DNA from 3 places in the Aminobacter sp. SR38 genome. Region 2 is predicted to be linked to each of the others. Evidence: riboswitches for the same ligand, from Rfam matches in the RefSeq annotation. Region 2 holds a riboswitch; each other region holds the start of a gene.

Region 1 (5,411 bases), 2.8 Mb from region 2:
GGCAAAGGCGGCAATGAGGGCCAGCGCCAGGAACCAGACATTTGCGGTGATCAGCCCGATGGCGATCATCAGCAGCGTGTTGGCGAAATAGATCGGGTTGCGGGTGAAGGAGAAGGCGCCCGACGTGACCAGATGCTCGGACGGCCTGTCGGGGCGGATGGTGGTCTTGGCCCGCTTCAGCGTCTGCATGGCCGAATAATAGATCGCAACAACGCCGGCAACCGCCAGCCAGCCGGCGGCAAAAAGCAAGTCCGACAGCGGTTCGGTGATCCACGGCAAGGGATAGAGCAGTCCGAGCACCGCCGCCACCACGATTGCTGCGAGGTAGAGGATCGGCGGCCATGGCACCTTGCTGGGGGCGGCGTTGGGATTGGTCACTGCGCTCCTCCTGGTATCGTCTGATTTTCGGTGCTTGTCGTGCACATGGCGGCGGTCTGCCCGACATGGGCCTTCAACTTCGGGCTCTGGTCGGAGGCATAGAGCCGATCGAACGAATCATCCTTCTGCAACTCGTCGAGCATGCAGACACAGTAGCGCGAGCAGAAATCGGTGTCGCGGCTCTGCTCGCAGGAAAGCTGGCAGGATTTCAGGAAAGTGACCTCGCGGGTTTCGACCGGGGCCGGGAAGAGCTGGGCGAAGAGCCAGACCAGCGAGATCATCACCGGCTGGTGAATGAGGTAAAAGGCAAGGCTGTGGCGACCAAAGAAGGAGAGGGGGCGCGACCAGGCGCCGGGCTGAAGCCGCGCCATCTTTTCGATCAGGCCTGCCCTGAGCGCCAGTCCGGCGACGCCGATGCCAGCCAGCACCGCGCCGAAGAAGGGGAACAGCGGGACGAAATCGTTGGAGCGCGGGTTGGCGGTGGAAAGGCCGATCCAGACCAGGGCCGGGTGATTGAACGCCTCCGAGCGCAGATAGTGGGGTGCTACGATCACCAGAGCAGCGGCGATCAGCGTCAGCACCGGCGGGACGCGTAGGAAGGCAAGGCCAAGCACGCTGGCGAGCGCGATATGATGCAGGATGCCGAAGAAGATGAAGGTGTCTGGCGTGGCGAACCAGGTGGCGACGGTGATCGCTAGTGCCGCCGCTGTCACCATGGCGAGCCGCCTGAAATAGCCGGGCCAGCGGATGCCCTTGGCATGTGCCAGCACCAGGCTGACACCGACGAGGAACAGGAAGCTCGAGGCGATGCAGCGCGCGAACAGCTTCCAGTTGCCATAGGCGGTCATGCCCGGATCGGCATAACCGAAGAATTCGAGGTCCCAGGCGAAGTGGTAGATCGCCATGGCGATCAGGGCTACGCCGCGGGCGATGTCGATGACCGATACGCGCCGAGAAGGTGCTTTGATCTGGTCGGGGTCCGGTTGCATCGTCATGTTGTTCGCTTCTGCGTTTTCGGGTGTTGCAGCGCCCATGCAGCACTATCATGGTTGAAGCGGGGCGGAAGAGAGCAGAACTGTCTGTCGTGCACAGGGTTAAGCAATTGATGGGGCGGGCATGAGCGGACGAAAGATGGCGCTGACCGAGGAGCTGGTGGCGCGTTGCCATCGCGAGGTCGCTGACACGGGCCCCGACCCCGATGCGATGCATCTCGACGACGCCGACTATGAGGTGATGATCGACGAGACGCTTGCCGCGCGTCCCGGCAATGGACCGTTGTGGCTGTTTGCCTATGGATCGCTGATCTGGAAACCCGAGGTGGAGCACACCGACGAAAGGGTGGCGCTGGCGCGCGGCTGGCACCGTTCGTTCTGCATCAACATGACCCGCTGGCGCGCCACAAAGGCTGAGCCTGGACTGATGATGGGCATGGATCGCGGCGGCCAGTGCAAGGGCGTGGCGCTCAGGCTGACGGACGGCGACCGCCGCGAGCAGCTGGACAAGCTGTTTCGCCGCGAGATGACGCTGAAACCCTCCACCTACAAGCCGCGCTGGCTGAAGCTCGCCACCGATGAAGGTCCGTTGACCGCGCTCGCCTTCGTCATCAACCGCAAAGGCCACGCCTATGCCGGCGCGCTGGGCGAGGACGCGGTGGCGGAGCGACTGGCGACGACCTGCGGCCATTGGGGTTCGGCTGCGGACTATCTCTATAATGTGGTCAGCAACCTCGAGCAGCGGGCGATCCACGACCGGCATCTGTGGCGGCTCCAGCATCTGGTGGCCGAGCGAATCGTGGCCCGCGGATGATCGCCGGAACGCCGCTTTCGAGCGCGGCGGCGTCGGAATTTGGTTTGCCGCCCAAGCCATTTGTTTCTATAGTTGCGGCGTCGTCGGTTCCGTTACGGAATCAAGAGGGAATGCGGTAAGGGCCATTTGAAGGTCCAAAGCCGTGGCTGCCCCCGCAACTGTATGCGGTTAGCTCTCCTCAAATGCCACTGAAGCTTGCTTCGGGAAGGCGGGGAAGGGTGCCGATCCGCAAGCCAGGAGACCTGCCGGCGACAGGCACTTATCTCTGTGCCCTCGGGTGGAGGGCGAAAGGACTTGTGATGAACACTGTTTCTGCTCTCGGCACCGACGTCTCTTCGCAGTCGCGTAGCATGCAGCTGGCGCTTGCCGCGCTGCTCGGCCTTTTCGTTGTTGGCTTCCTCGGGTTCTCGCATATGGACGTGGTGCACAACGCTGCCCACGACTATCGCCACTCGATGGCTTTCCCCTGCCACTAACCAAGGCGATCCAACAATGTCCATCTTCAGAAACGTCGTGTTCATCGCGGCGATCAGCGGGCTATTGGCAGGCGTGGTCCTTGCCGCACTCCAGACCTATGCAACCGTCCCGCTGATCCTCAAGGCGGAGACCTATGAGAACGCCGGCGGTGGCCATGAGCACGCCGCGGCACCAGTTGCCGGTACTGAGGCGACCGCCCCTGCGGCCGGCGCCGAAACCACGGCGGCACAGACTGCGGCGCCAGCCGAAGAAGAAGCCTGGGCTCCGGCCGACGGCGCTGAACGTTTTGCCTATTCGGCGCTCGCCAATATCGTCAGCGGCATCGCTTTCGGCCTGATCCTGATCGCCGTTTCCGAGTTTGCCGGTGGCATCGCCAACTGGCGCCAGGGCGTGTTCTGGGGCTTTGCCGGCTTTGCCGTGTTTACCCTGGCTCCCGGTCTTGGCCTGCCGCCGGAGCTGCCGGCGATGCCGGCCGCCGATCTTGGCGCACGCCAGATCTGGTGGACGCTGACCGTCGTCGCCACCGCGGCGGGTCTCGCGCTGATCGCCTTCAAGCAGTCGCTGCCGCTGGCGATACTCGGTGTGGTGCTGATCGTTGCGCCGCACATCGTCGGTGCACCGCAACCGGAAAGCCACGAGTCGCCGATTCCAGCAGACCTGCACCACAGCTTCGTCGTCGCCGTCACCATCACCAATCTGGTGTTCTGGGTCGTGCTGGGTGCGGTGGCGGGCTATGTGCGCAACCGCTTCATGAGCGAGCCGGCGCCGTCTCTGAACAGCCGCCTTGCCTGAGATGCTGACCCTCCTGCTCGGCGGCGCGCGCTCCGGCAAGAGCGCGCATGCCGAGCAGCTCATCACCCAATTTCCTGCGCCGTGGACCTATGTTGCCACGGCGCAGGCTTATGACGACGAGATGCGTGAGCGCATTTCGATCCATCTGGGACGCCGTGGCGAGGGCTGGCGGACGCTCGACGCGCCGCTGGATCTGGTCGGCGCGCTCGCCAGCCTGCCCGATGGCGCGCCTGTTCTGGTCGACTGCCTGACGCTTTGGCTTACCAATCATCTGCTGGCCGATCATGACGTCGAGGCCGAATGTGCGGCGCTCGTCGAGGCACTGTCGCGTCCGCGCGGGCCGTGGTTCGTGGTCTCCAACGAGGTTGGGCTCGGCATCGTGCCCGACAATGCACTGGCCCGCCGTTTTCGTGACGATGCCGGCAGGCTCAATCAGAAGGTGGCGGCCGTGGCCGAAGAGGTGCTGTTTCTTGTCGCCGGCCTGCCGATGAAGGTGAAATGATGAAGACGATCGACGAGCAGGAAGCCGAACGTCACCGCGCCAAGATGGCCAAGCGCAAGGCGGTTCAGGATGCCGAGGTCGCCGGCAAGACCATCGTCGAGAAGGGGCTGCTGATCGTCAACACGGGTCCCGGCAAGGGCAAGTCGACCGCGGCATTCGGTCTGGCGCTGCGCATGCTGGGTTATGGCCAGCGGGTTGGCGTCGTGCAGTTCATCAAGGGCGCCTGGCATTCGGGCGAGCAGGACGCATTCGCCGCCTTCGGTGACCGCGCCGTCTGGCACACGATGGGCGAGGGCTTTACCTGGGAGACGCAGGACATCAAGCGCGACATCGCCGCCGCCGAAGCAGCCTGGGCAAAGGCGCAGGAACTGCTGGCCGACCCGACAATTTCGCTTGTCGTGCTCGACGAGCTCAATATCGCACTGCGCTATGACTATCTCGATCTGGAGGCGGTGGTCGCGACGCTGAAGAACCGTCGCGAGGGCCTGCATGTCGTGGTCACCGGCCGCAACGCCAAGCCGGCGCTGGTCGAGGCTGCCGACCTTGTCACCGAGATGGGCGCGACCAAGCATCACTTCTCGGCCGGCGTGAAGGCTCAGAAGGGAATCGAGTTCTAGCGCTGCTGTGTCAGAGCCAGATGGCGAAGCCGATCAGGCCGATGGCGCCGACCAGGATGGCGTCGGCGGTCCAGTAGAGGCGGAGTGCTGCGCGGATATCCCGGGCATTGGCGTCCCGGCGGCCGCCCGCGCCCATGAAGGCGTCCTCGACCAAAACGCCGCCATAGGCGCGAGGGCCGGCAAGGGCGAGGCCGAGCGCGCCGGCCATGGCGGCCTCGGGCCAGCCGGCATTGGGTGAACGATGTTTTTGGGCGTCGCGCCAGACGGCCTCCCAGGCGGCCTTCGGGTCGGCGCCGGGCACGAGAAAGGCGGCGAGCACGATGGCAAGCGCGGTCAGGCGTGAGGCCGGCAGGTTGATGAGGTCGTCGAAACGGGCGGCGGCCCAGCCGAAGGCTCCGTGGCGGCTGGTGCGGTGGCCGATCATCGAATCGGCGGTGTTGGCCGCCTTGTAGGCGGCACCTCCAGCGAAACCTGAGATGGCGAGCCAGAAGGCAGGTGCGGTGATGCCGTCGGAGAAGTTTTCGGCCAGGCTCTCGATTGCGGCACGGCTGACGCCTGCTTCGTCGAGACGCTCGGGGTCGCGGCCGACGATCTGCGACACGGCCTTGCGGCCGGCAATGATACCGCCGCTGTCGAGCGCGTCGGCGACCGCCTTCACATGGCTGCCGAGGCTGCGCTGGGCGACGAGGCTGGAAGCGGCGATGGCGGTCAAGAGCATGCCGAGGGGCAGCAAACCGAACAGCCGCTCCAGGGCGAAGGCGATTGTGGCGGGCACTGTGACGATGACGACGAGGGCGGCGACACCCCAGATGCGGCGCTGAGCGTCGGTATCGGTGGCT
Region 2 (5,411 bases):
CGATCTCGGCGTCATGGTGCCGGCAACCAAGATCCTCCAGGTTGCCAAGGACGAGAAGGTCGACATCATTGGCCTGTCCGGCCTGATCACGCCCTCGCTCGACGAAATGGCGCATGTCGCCGCCGAAATGGAGCGCGAGGGGTTCGACATTCCGCTGCTGATCGGCGGCGCCACCACGAGTCGCGTCCACACCGCGGTGAAGATCCATCCCCGCTACAGCGCCGGCCAGACAGTCTACGTCACCGATGCCAGCCGCGCTGTTGGCGTTGTCTCCAACCTGCTGTCCCCTGAGGCCAAGGGCAGCTACGTTGAACAGGTGCAAGCCGAATACCAGAAGGTCGCCGACGCCCATCACCGCGCCGAAGCTGACAAGCAGCGATTGCCGTTGGCCAAGGCGCGTGCCAATGCGCACAAGGTCGACTGGTCATCTTATGCGCCGCCGAAGCCAACCTTCCTCGGCACCAGGGTGTTCGAAGCCTGGGACCTGGCCGAACTGGCCCGCTACATCGACTGGACGCCGTTCTTCCAGACCTGGGAACTCAAGGGCCGTTACCCCAAGATCCTCGAGGACGAGAAGCAGGGCGCCGCGGCGCGCCAGCTGTTCGACGACGCGCAGGCGATGCTCCGCAAGATCATCGACGAGACATGGTTCGCGCCCAAGGCCGTCATCGGCTTCTGGCCGGCCAATTCGGTCGGCGACGACGTCAGGCTGTTCACCGACGAGGCACGCAGCGAGGAGCTTGCCACCTTCTTCACCCTGCGCCAGCAGCTGACCAAGCGCGACGGCAAGGCCAATGTCGCACTGGCCGACTTCATCGCTCCCGCCGACAGCGGCAAGCCGGATTATCTCGGCGGCTTCGTGGTCACTGCAGGCATCGAGGAAGTGGCGATCGCCGAGCGCTTCGAACGCGCCAATGACGACTACTCCTCGATCATGGTCAAGGCGCTGGCCGACCGTTTCGCAGAGGCCTTCGCTGAACGCATGCACGAGAAGGTGCGCAAGGAGTTCTGGGGCTACGCGCCTGATGAAAACCTCGCGCCCGACGACCTGATCGGTGAGCCCTATCGCGGCATCCGTCCGGCGCCGGGCTATCCCGCCCAGCCCGACCACACCGAAAAGGTGACCTTGTTCCGCCTGCTCGATGCCGAGAAAACCGCCGGCGTCAGCCTCACCGAAAGCATGGCGATGTGGCCGGGCTCGTCGGTCTCCGGCATCTATCTCGCCCACCCCGAGAGTTATTATTTCGGCGTCGCCAAGGTCGAGCGCGACCAGGTCGAGGATTATGCGCGGCGCAAGGGCATGACCATCGCCGAGGTCGAGCGCTGGCTCGGGCCGATCCTCAACTATGTGCCGGCATCGTTCGCCGAAGCGGCCGAATAGCAACACGGTGACATCACATGGGCTCTGTCGCCTTTGCGCTGAGCCCGTGTCGTTTTCATGCTCGTGCCCGGCCACCAATCCGTGGTCTGATCCGGTCATGTTCAAGGTGCTGCTTCGAGTGTGAGACGAAGCGGAGAATTGGGAAGCCGGTGAGAAGCCGGCGCTGCCCCCGCAACGGTGGCGGAGTTATTGTTTCGACGGGAGACCACTGGGCCAGCCGGCCTGGGAAGGTGTCGAGACAGTCCGAAAGGACAGCTCCGAAGCCCGGAAACCAGCCTTGAACCTGACAGAACTCGACTGATCGCGGTGGGCGGTCAAGAGGCGGATCGTTGCTGCACGGACCTCTGCGTCCGCCGGCTGGCGTTCTTCCCAAATCAAGCCACCCGTTCAGTCCTTGGTGCGAGGACAGGACATGGATGCGAAGAACGAAATGCTGAAGCTGCTGCGCGGACGCCGCGACGGGTTCAGCCTGGCACAGCCCTTTTACACCGACCCGGATTTCTACCGGCTCGACCTCGAGCTGATCTGGTACCGCGACTGGCTGTTTGTCGGCCATGACTGCGAACTGGCCAAGCCGGGCAGCTTCTTCACCGTCCAGGTCGGCGACTATCCCGTCGTGCTCGTCCGCGACCAGAAGGGTGAGTTGCGCGCCTTCCACAATTCCTGCCGGCATCGCGGCAGCCGCGTCTGCACCACGGACAAGGGTACGGCGGCCAAGCTCGTCTGCCCCTATCACCAGTGGACCTACGAACTCGACGGCCGCCTGCTGTTCGCGCGCCAGATGGCGGAAGGTTTCGACAAGAGCCAGTTCGGCCTGAAGCCGGTCGCCTGCGAATCCGTCGGCGGCTACATCTTCATCTGCCTCGCCGACGAGCCCGCCGACTTCGCGCCGATGCGGGGCATGGTCGAGCCGTACCTGCTGCCGCACCGGCTGCGCGAAGCCAAGGTCGCCTTCGAAAGCACAATCGTCGAGAAGGGAAACTGGAAGCTGGTCTGGGAAAACAACCGCGAGTGTTACCACTGCGCCGGCAATCACCCTGAGCTGTGCAAGACCTTTCCCGAGGCGCCGAACGTTACCGGCGTCAATGGCGCCGAAAGCGATCCCGAAATGCTGGCGCACTGGGCAAAGTGCGAGGCGGTGGGGTTGCCGAGCAAGTTCCGCATCGATGCCGGCGGCCAGTACAGGGCGACACGCGCGCCACTGCTGCGTGACGCGGTGAGCTACACCATGTCGGGCAAGCGTGCAGTGCGGAAAAACCTCTCCGACAGCGTCTCGGCCGACAGGATCGGCACGCTGCTGCTCTATCACTATCCGACAACCTGGAACCATGTGCTCGGCGACCATGCCGTCACCTTCCGCGTGCTGCCGATCAGCGCCACGGAAACGGCCGTCACCACCAAATGGCTGGTTCACAAGGATGCCGTCGAAGGCGTCGACTACGACCTGGCCGAACTGACCCATGTCTGGACCGAGACCAACGACCAGGACCGCCGCATCGTCGAGGAAAATGCCTTCGGCATCAAATCGCCGGCCTACGAGCCCGGGCCTTATTCGGAGGAACACGAGGGCGGCGTCATGCAGTTCATCGAATGGTACGTCGGCTTCATCGAACCGCGGCTGGCCGACGGCGGCAAGCCGGTCCTGCGCAACGTCGCCTGACCGGGAGAGGGGCATGAACGCGATGACCGAGCTTGGCCTTTACCGCAACCTCGACGAAATGGCGCCCTGGAACGACCGGCTCCAGGTGCTGGAGGTCATCGGCGTCACCGACGAGGCGCCCGACGTCAGGACTTTCACCTTCCGCTCCGACAACCAGACCTGGTTCCGCTACAAGCCGGGCCAGTTCGTGACGCTCGAACTGCCGGCCGAACCGGCACCCGTCATGCGCACCTACACGCTGTCGTCCAGCCCGTCGCGGCCGTTCTCCATCGCCGTCACCGTCAAGGCGCAGGCGGGCAGCGTCGGCACACGCTGGATGTTCGACCATCTGAAGCCGGGCGTCCGCATCAAGGCCTATGGCCCTTCAGGCGACTTCTCGCTGCACCAGCATCCGGCCGCCAAATATCTGTTCGTCTCGGCCGGGTCCGGCATCACGCCGATGATGTCGATGCTGCGCTGGCTCAACGACTGCGCGCCGTGGACGGACGTATCCTTCGTCAACTGCGCGCGCCGTCCGGAAGAAATCATCTTCCGGAAGGAGCTCGAACTGCTGGGCACACACATGCCCGGACTGTCGCTCGGTTTCATGATCGAGGAGCGGTCGAGCCGCGAAGGCTGGTTCGGCCATATGGGCCGCATCGATGCGGTGCGACTGCCGTTGCTGTCGCCCGACTTTCGCGAGCGTGAGGTGTTCTGCTGCGGCCCAGACCCCTTCATGCGTGCGGTGCGCGGCATGCTCGAGTCTTCCGGCTTCGACATGTCCCGCTACCATCAGGAAAGCTTTGCCGCACCTGCCGTCGAGGAGGTCCCCGCGCCGTTCTCGACGCCGGGCGAGGACAGCGAGACTGTGCCGGATGCCGTCCTGCCGGTTCGTTTCGCGTTGTCTGATGTCGACGCCGACTGCCTCTCGGGCCAGACCGTGCTGCAGACGGCGCGTGCTTCGGGCGTGCGTATTCCGGCGGCCTGCGAGTTCGGCCTATGCGGCACCTGCAAGGTCAGGAAGCTCTCCGGCGAGGTCGAGATGAGCCACAATGGCGGCATCCTCGACCACGAGATCGACGATGGCTTCATCCTTGCCTGCTGCTCGAAGCCGCTGTCGGCGATCGAGGTCGAGGCGTAGCGCAAGTCAGGAAAACCGTGCAGCGTTTTCCGTCCGGAGTTGGGAAAAGTCAGCGGTGGTGCAGCACCAGCGGCGCGCCGCCGACGTCGATGACGTCCATGCCGTAGCCAAAGACGCGGGCCAGCATGTCGGGCTGAAGTACCTCGGCCGGCGATCCGTCGGCGACGACGCACCCCGATTTCATTGCAACGATCCGGTCGGCATAGACGGCGGCGTGATTGATGTCGTGCAGCACGACGATGACGGTGCGTTTGTCGTTGTCGGCGGCCGCGCGCAGGTCACGCATCAACTGGCGGGCAAACAGCATGTCGAGATTGTTCAGCGGTTCGTCCAGCAGCATGTAGTCGGTGCCCTGGCAGAAGGCCATGGCGACCATGGCGCGCTGGCGCTGGCCGCCCGACAGATTGTCGAGGAAGCGGTCGGCGAGATCCATCAGGCCGAACTGCTGCAAGGCCGCCTCGATCAGCTTCATGTCGTTTGCGTCGATTCGCCCGCGCTGGTGCGGAAAGCGGCCGAAGCCGACGAGTTCGCGCACCTTGAGCCGGCTTGCCACCGCCGGGTCCTGGCGCAATATGGCGAGCGTCCTGGCCAGCTGGCGGCTTGGCGTCGTGTCGACCGGCAGGCCGTCGACCGAGATCGATCCGCTCTGCAGCGGCTGCAGCCGGGCGATCAGCGACAACAGGCTCGACTTGCCGGCGCCGTTGGGCCCGACCAGCGCGGTCACCCCACCCTTGGGCATGGTCAGCGACACATCCTCCAGGATTTGCGTGTCGCCGAGGCGCAACGAAACATTCTTGATCTCGATCATCGCTTGCTCGTTGTGATCAGCATGGCCAGGAAGACGAGGCCCCCCACGAATTCGATGACGACGCCGAGCGTCGCGGCACCGCCCAGAAGATGCTGCAGCACCATCTGGCCGCCAAGCAGCACGATGACGGCGGTCAGCATCGCCGCCGGCAGCAACAGGTGATGGCGGCGGCTATCGACGATGCGCTCGGCCAGCGCCACCACCAGAAGCCCGAAGAAGGTTACCGGCCCGACCAGCGCCGTCGACACCGCAACCAGGGCAGCCACCAAAAGCAGCAGCCCGGTCAGCGCCTTGGTCCATGACACGCCAAGCCCGGTGGCTCTGTCGGCGCCCAGGGCGACGATGTCGAGCAGGTGGCGCTGGCGCCAGAGGATGATGGCGGCAATCGTCGTCACCACCAGGCCGATGACGACCAGGTCCGGCCGCACCGTGTTGAAGTCGG
Region 3 (5,411 bases), 1.7 Mb from region 2:
CCGCCATGTCGACGATGCCGTTGCCGTTGAAGACCAGGCGCATGGCATCGATACCCGTAACTGCCGCCAGCGCCTTGAGCTGCGCCACACAATCGTCCGGCGAGCCTGCAATCACCTGCCGCGCCATGGCCGTCTGCCGGTCGGGCATCACGATCTGGTCAGTAGACCGCCCTGCGGCCTTTGCCGACGCAACCCGACGTTCGAACAGCCGCGGCACGAGCTCGTCGAGCTTGCCCATCGCCTGCACCTTCGTCGGAGCGATGCAGACATAGCGAGACAGTTGCGACGCCCGCAGACGGCAGGCATGGCCCTCCTCCTCGAGGATTGCCTGGTAGGTGGCAAGCTGCCCGACTTCAGGCGGATCGAGACTGAGCAGCAACGGCAATCCCTCGCGGGCGGCGAAGCCAAGCGTGTCGCGCGAAGTGCCGGCGACATAGACCGGCACCGTCTCGCCTGGAAGAAGCGGTCCAACCGAAACCTCCGAAGCCGGCCAGCACGCGCCCTCTTCGATCCTTGCGCCTGATGTCCAGGCATCGCGCATGATCCGGTAGGAGTCCTCGAAACGAGCCCTGGTGCTCTCGGCGGCGATGCCCAGCGCGGCAAGCGTCGCCGGATGTGTGCCACGGCCGATGCCCAGGTCGATGCGGCCGCCGCTCTGCCAGTGCAACTGTGCCACCTCCTCAGCCAAGAGGAATGGATGGTAGAGCGGCGTCACCACGATGGAGGTGCCGACCCGCAGCCGCTGCGTCCGGGCAAGGATGGCGGAGGCGAGGATCAAGGTCGACGGATAAGCCTGCGGCGGGTTCTGGAAATGAAACTCGTTGAACCAGATGCCGTCGAAGCCCGTGCGCTCGACGTCTTCGCAGAGCCGCAACATCGAAGCGTGGCTCTCGGCCCTTCCCCCTCGCGCAAAGCCTGTAATGTCGAGCCGCATCAGGTCAGCTCGTGCGGGGCAAAAACGGGAATGTCGCGCAGCAGCCCGATCTCGACATTGACGCCATAGACGTCGCGCACCGTCTGTTCGGTCAACGTGCTCCGCCAGTTGCCATGGCCGACAACGGCGCCCTTGTCGAGCAGGAGCAGGCTGTCGGAAAAGCGGGCGGCGAGCGACAGGTCATGGATGGCGACCAGTGCCGTCACACCTCGTTCGCGCGCGATCTCGGCCACCACGCGCAGGGTGAATAGCTGGTTGCCGATGTCGAGCGCGCTCGTCGGCTCGTCGAGCACCAGCACCTCGGTCTCCTGCGCCAGGGCACGCGCAAGCATCACACGCTGGCGTTCGCCGCCGCTGAGCTCCGACATCGGACGGAAGGCGAAATCCTCGAGGCGCAGCCGCCTGAGCATGTCCTCGACGACGGCGAGATCACCACGGCTCGGGCTCGCCCCCATATGCGGTGTGCGACCGAGCAGGCAGGTCTCGAACACCGTCGCTGGAAAGCTGAGCGGCGAGGATTGCGGCACATAGGCGATCCGGCGGGCGCGGACTTTGGGCGACATTGCGCGGATGTCGTGGCCGTCGAGCAGGATCCGCCCCGACGACGGCGTGGCAAGGCCGAGCACGGTCCGCACCAGGGTCGACTTGCCGGCACCATTGGGGCCGATGAGGCCGAGTATGTCGCCCTTCGTCAGCCCGACCGAGACCTCGCGCAGCACGGGGCGGCTGCCATAACCGAAGCTGACCTTGTCGACGGAAAGATAGTCGCTCATGAAAAATACTCCGAGCGCCTGGACAGGATCAGGTGCAGGAACAGCGGCACGCCGACGAAGGCGACGACGATGCCGACCGGAATGACTGTCGGGCTGAACGCCATGCGCCCGACAGTGTCGGCCAGAAGCAGCAGCATGGCGCCGCAGATCGCCGAAAACGGGATGAGATGGCGATGGTCGCTGCCGATCAGCAGCCGGGCGACATGCGGCCCGATCAACCCGACAAAGCCGATCACGCCGGTGAAGCTGATGACCACCGCCGAGACCACCACCGACAGCACGACGGCGATGCCGCGCAGCAGCGCGACATTGATGCCGAGCGAACGCGAAACGTCGTCGCCGGCGCTCGTCAACGCGTTGAATTGCCAGGCCCGCGACTGAGCCAGCGGCAGGGCGACCAGCAGTGCCGCACCAGAGACGGCAACCGCATCCCAGCCGATGCCGTTCAGGCTGCCGAACGTCCAGTGCACGACCCGGGCCAGTTGCTCCTGGGTGGCGACGAACTGCACGGCTGCGGTCATGGCGCTGAACAGGTACATCAGGGCAATGCCGGTCAACACCATCGTCTGTGCCCCCATGCCGCGCAGCCAAGCCATGGAGAACACCAGCACGGCGCAGCCGAGCGCGAACAGAAATGCCGTCAGCGGCACGAAATAGAGCCCGGCGGCGCTGAAGCCTATGCCGAACATGATGGCGATCGAGGCACCGAAGGCCGCCGCCGAGGACACGCCGATCGTGTAGGGGCTAACCAGCGGATTGCGGGTGATCGCCTGCATCAAAACACCGGCGAATGCCAGTGACCCACCGGCTACCATGGCCATGACGACGCGCGGCAGGCGCAGATAAACGAGCACCCGCGCCTGCTGCGGATCGACCTCGGCGACGAAATGGCCGAACGAGACCTTTTGCAGGATGACCATGAGCAGCGTCACCAGCCCCGTCTCGGCGATGCCGACGATGGCAACGCCGCCGGCGACGAGCAGCAGCACAAGCAGCGCGCACAGGATGACAGCCGCCTTGCGATAGCCGGCTCGGCGGTAGAGGCTGGAAATGCCGTCGGATTGGCCACGCGCCAAACCGGCACTGCTTGCGATGTCCATGGTCTAAGGCTCCGGATTGAGAGGGTACGCCGCCGCCTGACGGGCGGCGGCGTACTGGTCGATCAGTTGGAGGCTGTGCCCTGGTAGGTCATGCCGCCCTGGAACGGCAGGCCTTGGTAGAGCTCGATCCACTCCTTCATCGCAGCCTCGGGATCGACGTCGGTGAAGAGGTCGGGATAGAGCCACTTGGCGACTTGCAGCGCGCCGGTGACCTTGGAGGATCCGCCGGCGAGGTAGTAGTTGATCAGGCGGACATCGCCCGCCTGCCCTGCCGGCGTGCCTGATATTTCCTCGCGCGCGACGATCGCCCTCCAGCTCTCGGCGAATTTTGCCTCCGGGATGGTCTGGTAGGAGCCGGGCTGCAGCTTGATTACAAGGTCGGGCTTGCGCGCGATGATCTCCTCGGGATCGACGGTGAAGCTGTTTTCGTTGCCGCGCGACGATGGCTCCTTCTTGATGTCGATGTCGCCGAAGACATTGGTGCCGCCGCCGGCCTCGATCATGTCGTGCCAGCCTGAGCCGGGCGTGACGGTCACGAGATCACGGACCTCTTCAAGATAAACCTTCTTGCGCTCGACGCCCTTCAGACGCTCGGCCAGCAGGTCCATGTACTTGGTGTAGTAGGCGTTCAGCGCATCGGCCTTTTCCTTCTCGTCGAACAGCTTGCCGAACAATGTCACGTTTTCGACATGCTGCAGCGTGTCCCAGGCGGTGACGACCAGCACCGGAATGTCGAAGGCTTCGAGCTGCTTGGCTGCCTCCTCATAGACGCCGTTGCGAGGGATGATGACCAGGTCCGGCTTGAGCGCAACGATCGCCTCGTAATTGGGCTGCGTCTGGCCTTGGCCGACAATGTCGGCTTCCTTGAACTGCGGCCAGTAGGTCGGATCCCGCATCGTGCTGGCATCGACGCCAACGACCTTGTCGATGGCGCCAATGGCGCGGGCGAACTCGACCGCGTAGCGGTTGAAGATCACCGCCCGCTTGATCGGCAGTTCCAGCTCGACCTTGCGGCCGGCATCGTCGGTGAAGCTTTCCGCGGCCGCCGGCGCAAGGCCAATGGCGGATGCCGCGGCGAGCCCGAGCCAAAGGATCCAATGTCTGATGTTCATGATCTCTCCTTGCTTGAAAGGGGTGCGCAACGCCTGGCGTTGCCATGCCCGGAAGGCGTCCGGGACAATAGGTAGAGGCGCGATGCCACGGCAGCAGGCGACGAATGCGTCTGCCCAAGCTTTCGATATTCTTGGGAAACCGTTCTTCCCGACATCGCCGCGCCAACCTCTGCCTGCCCTGGCGGGGATGCGGAAATGCAGACCTAGCGAAAGCCGCAAACGGGCCTCCGGACGGGAACCGGCATTCCTGTGGCACACCCCGACCACGGAATCTCACTCTGTCAGGCAGGTCTCCTGGCTCGCGGGTCCTAGCCTTGTCGCCCGTCTTCCCGGCACGAATGCCAGTGACACAGGGGCAATAGGCTCACCGCTTACAGTTGCGGGACAGCTCCGGTTTCGCACCGGATTCCCTCTTAGCTTCCACCTCGCGGCGGAAGACCATGACGGCGCCAACCTATCGACGGCCAAGGTAAAGTCAAGTTGCCATCCGGGACTATACAGGGCGGCATTTGCCTGAGCCGCGACGATGCTGGAGACCAGGTTGCGCGGAACTGCAGGCAGCGCAAACTGTTCTCCAACTCAGCGAACCGGCGAAACGGTCACCGAGACGATCTGGAACGGCACCGCACCATAGGTGGCGACCGTCTGGGGATGCTCCCACGCGCGGAACTGTCGCGACGGCCGCGCCGACAGCACCAACGCGCCATCCGCCTGGTCCGGCCGGATGGTACCGCGAAACCGCAAAGTCAGCCGGCCGCCTGATTTACCCAGCTTGCGATAGCGCAGCCGCGCGAAATGGCATTCGCCGCCATTCAGCTCCATCTCGATGCGACGGCGCACCGGCGGCACGTCCAGCCGCACGACGATGTCGATCTCGGCAGGCGCACCGCCAACTGCCGCCGGCGGCAACGGCACCTGCTGCGCCAGTGCCGGGGTGACCTGCCCCGCACCATCGCCCGCCTGTGTGCGCCGACCGTGCCAGACGACGCCGGGCAGCTCGCGCTCACGGACAGCGCGTTTCTTGCGCATGCGCAACTGCTTGGCGACACCGCGTGACAGCCAGGTCAGACCCTTGAAGTCGGTCCGCGGCTTGGCCTGCAGCAAGGCAGCGATACGGGCGGCGCCGGCGCGATCGGCCATGTCGACCACCTGCTCCAGCACATCGTCGGGAACCGGCACCGACATCTCTGCTTTCAGATAGCTCAGCGCCACCGCCGTCGGCACGGCAAGGTGCCTGCGGGCGACGACGTCGCAAAGCACGGCCCAGTCGACGCCGCCGGCGCGGATCGCCGAGGCTGTGTCGACCAGCCAGTCGCTGTGGGTATGAGCGTCGAGGCCGCCATGGCCGATCGCCAGCGTCACCCGGTCGGCGGTCGAAGGGACCAGCACGTCGAGACTGGTGAAGGAGGCCGGCGTGGCGCGCTGCCAAACCGCAGCGTCGTCCGCCTCATCTGCCTGCGACCAGTCATAAGCGACCTGGTGCAGATCGATG

The links. Region 2 has a riboswitch for cobalamin ahead of IG197_RS11910 (aromatic ring-hydroxylating dioxygenase subunit alpha). Riboswitches for the same ligand answer to the same signal wherever they lie in the genome.
Region 1: another riboswitch for cobalamin. It lies ahead of IG197_RS25605 (CbtB-domain containing protein); the one in region 2 lies ahead of IG197_RS11910 (aromatic ring-hydroxylating dioxygenase subunit alpha).
Region 3: another riboswitch for cobalamin. It lies ahead of IG197_RS20245 (ABC transporter substrate-binding protein); the one in region 2 lies ahead of IG197_RS11910 (aromatic ring-hydroxylating dioxygenase subunit alpha).

What each region holds. Positions count from the first base shown of each region.
Region 1 covers NZ_CP062112.1:5,232,790-5,238,200, forward strand. Annotated here, with positions in the region: gene IG197_RS25590 (isoprenylcysteine carboxylmethyltransferase family protein) at 1-378, opposite strand, end outside; gene IG197_RS25595 (DUF1624 domain-containing protein) at 375-1,373, opposite strand; gene IG197_RS25600 (gamma-glutamylcyclotransferase) at 1,495-2,184, shown strand; cobalamin riboswitch at 2,252-2,449, shown strand; gene IG197_RS25605 (CbtB-domain containing protein) at 2,484-2,660, shown strand; gene IG197_RS25610 (CbtA family protein) at 2,677-3,453, shown strand; gene cobU (bifunctional adenosylcobinamide kinase/adenosylcobinamide-phosphate guanylyltransferase) at 3,455-3,955, shown strand; gene cobO (cob(I)yrinic acid a,c-diamide adenosyltransferase) at 3,955-4,572, shown strand; gene cbiB (adenosylcobinamide-phosphate synthase CbiB) at 4,583-5,411, opposite strand, start outside.
Region 2 covers NZ_CP062112.1:2,419,628-2,425,038, reverse strand. Annotated here, with positions in the region: gene metH (methionine synthase) at 1-1,381, shown strand, start outside; cobalamin riboswitch at 1,469-1,676, shown strand; gene IG197_RS11910 (aromatic ring-hydroxylating dioxygenase subunit alpha) at 1,794-3,041, shown strand; gene IG197_RS11905 (hybrid-cluster NAD(P)-dependent oxidoreductase) at 3,064-4,161, shown strand; gene IG197_RS11900 (ABC transporter ATP-binding protein) at 4,211-4,969, opposite strand; gene IG197_RS11895 (iron chelate uptake ABC transporter family permease subunit) at 4,966-5,411, opposite strand, start outside.
Region 3 covers NZ_CP062112.1:4,124,113-4,129,523, reverse strand. Annotated here, with positions in the region: gene IG197_RS20260 (LLM class flavin-dependent oxidoreductase) at 1-934, opposite strand, end outside; gene IG197_RS20255 (ABC transporter ATP-binding protein) at 934-1,707, opposite strand; gene IG197_RS20250 (iron ABC transporter permease) at 1,704-2,807, opposite strand; gene IG197_RS20245 (ABC transporter substrate-binding protein) at 2,870-3,919, opposite strand; cobalamin riboswitch at 4,186-4,377, opposite strand; gene IG197_RS20240 (nucleotidyltransferase family protein) at 4,499-5,411, opposite strand, start outside.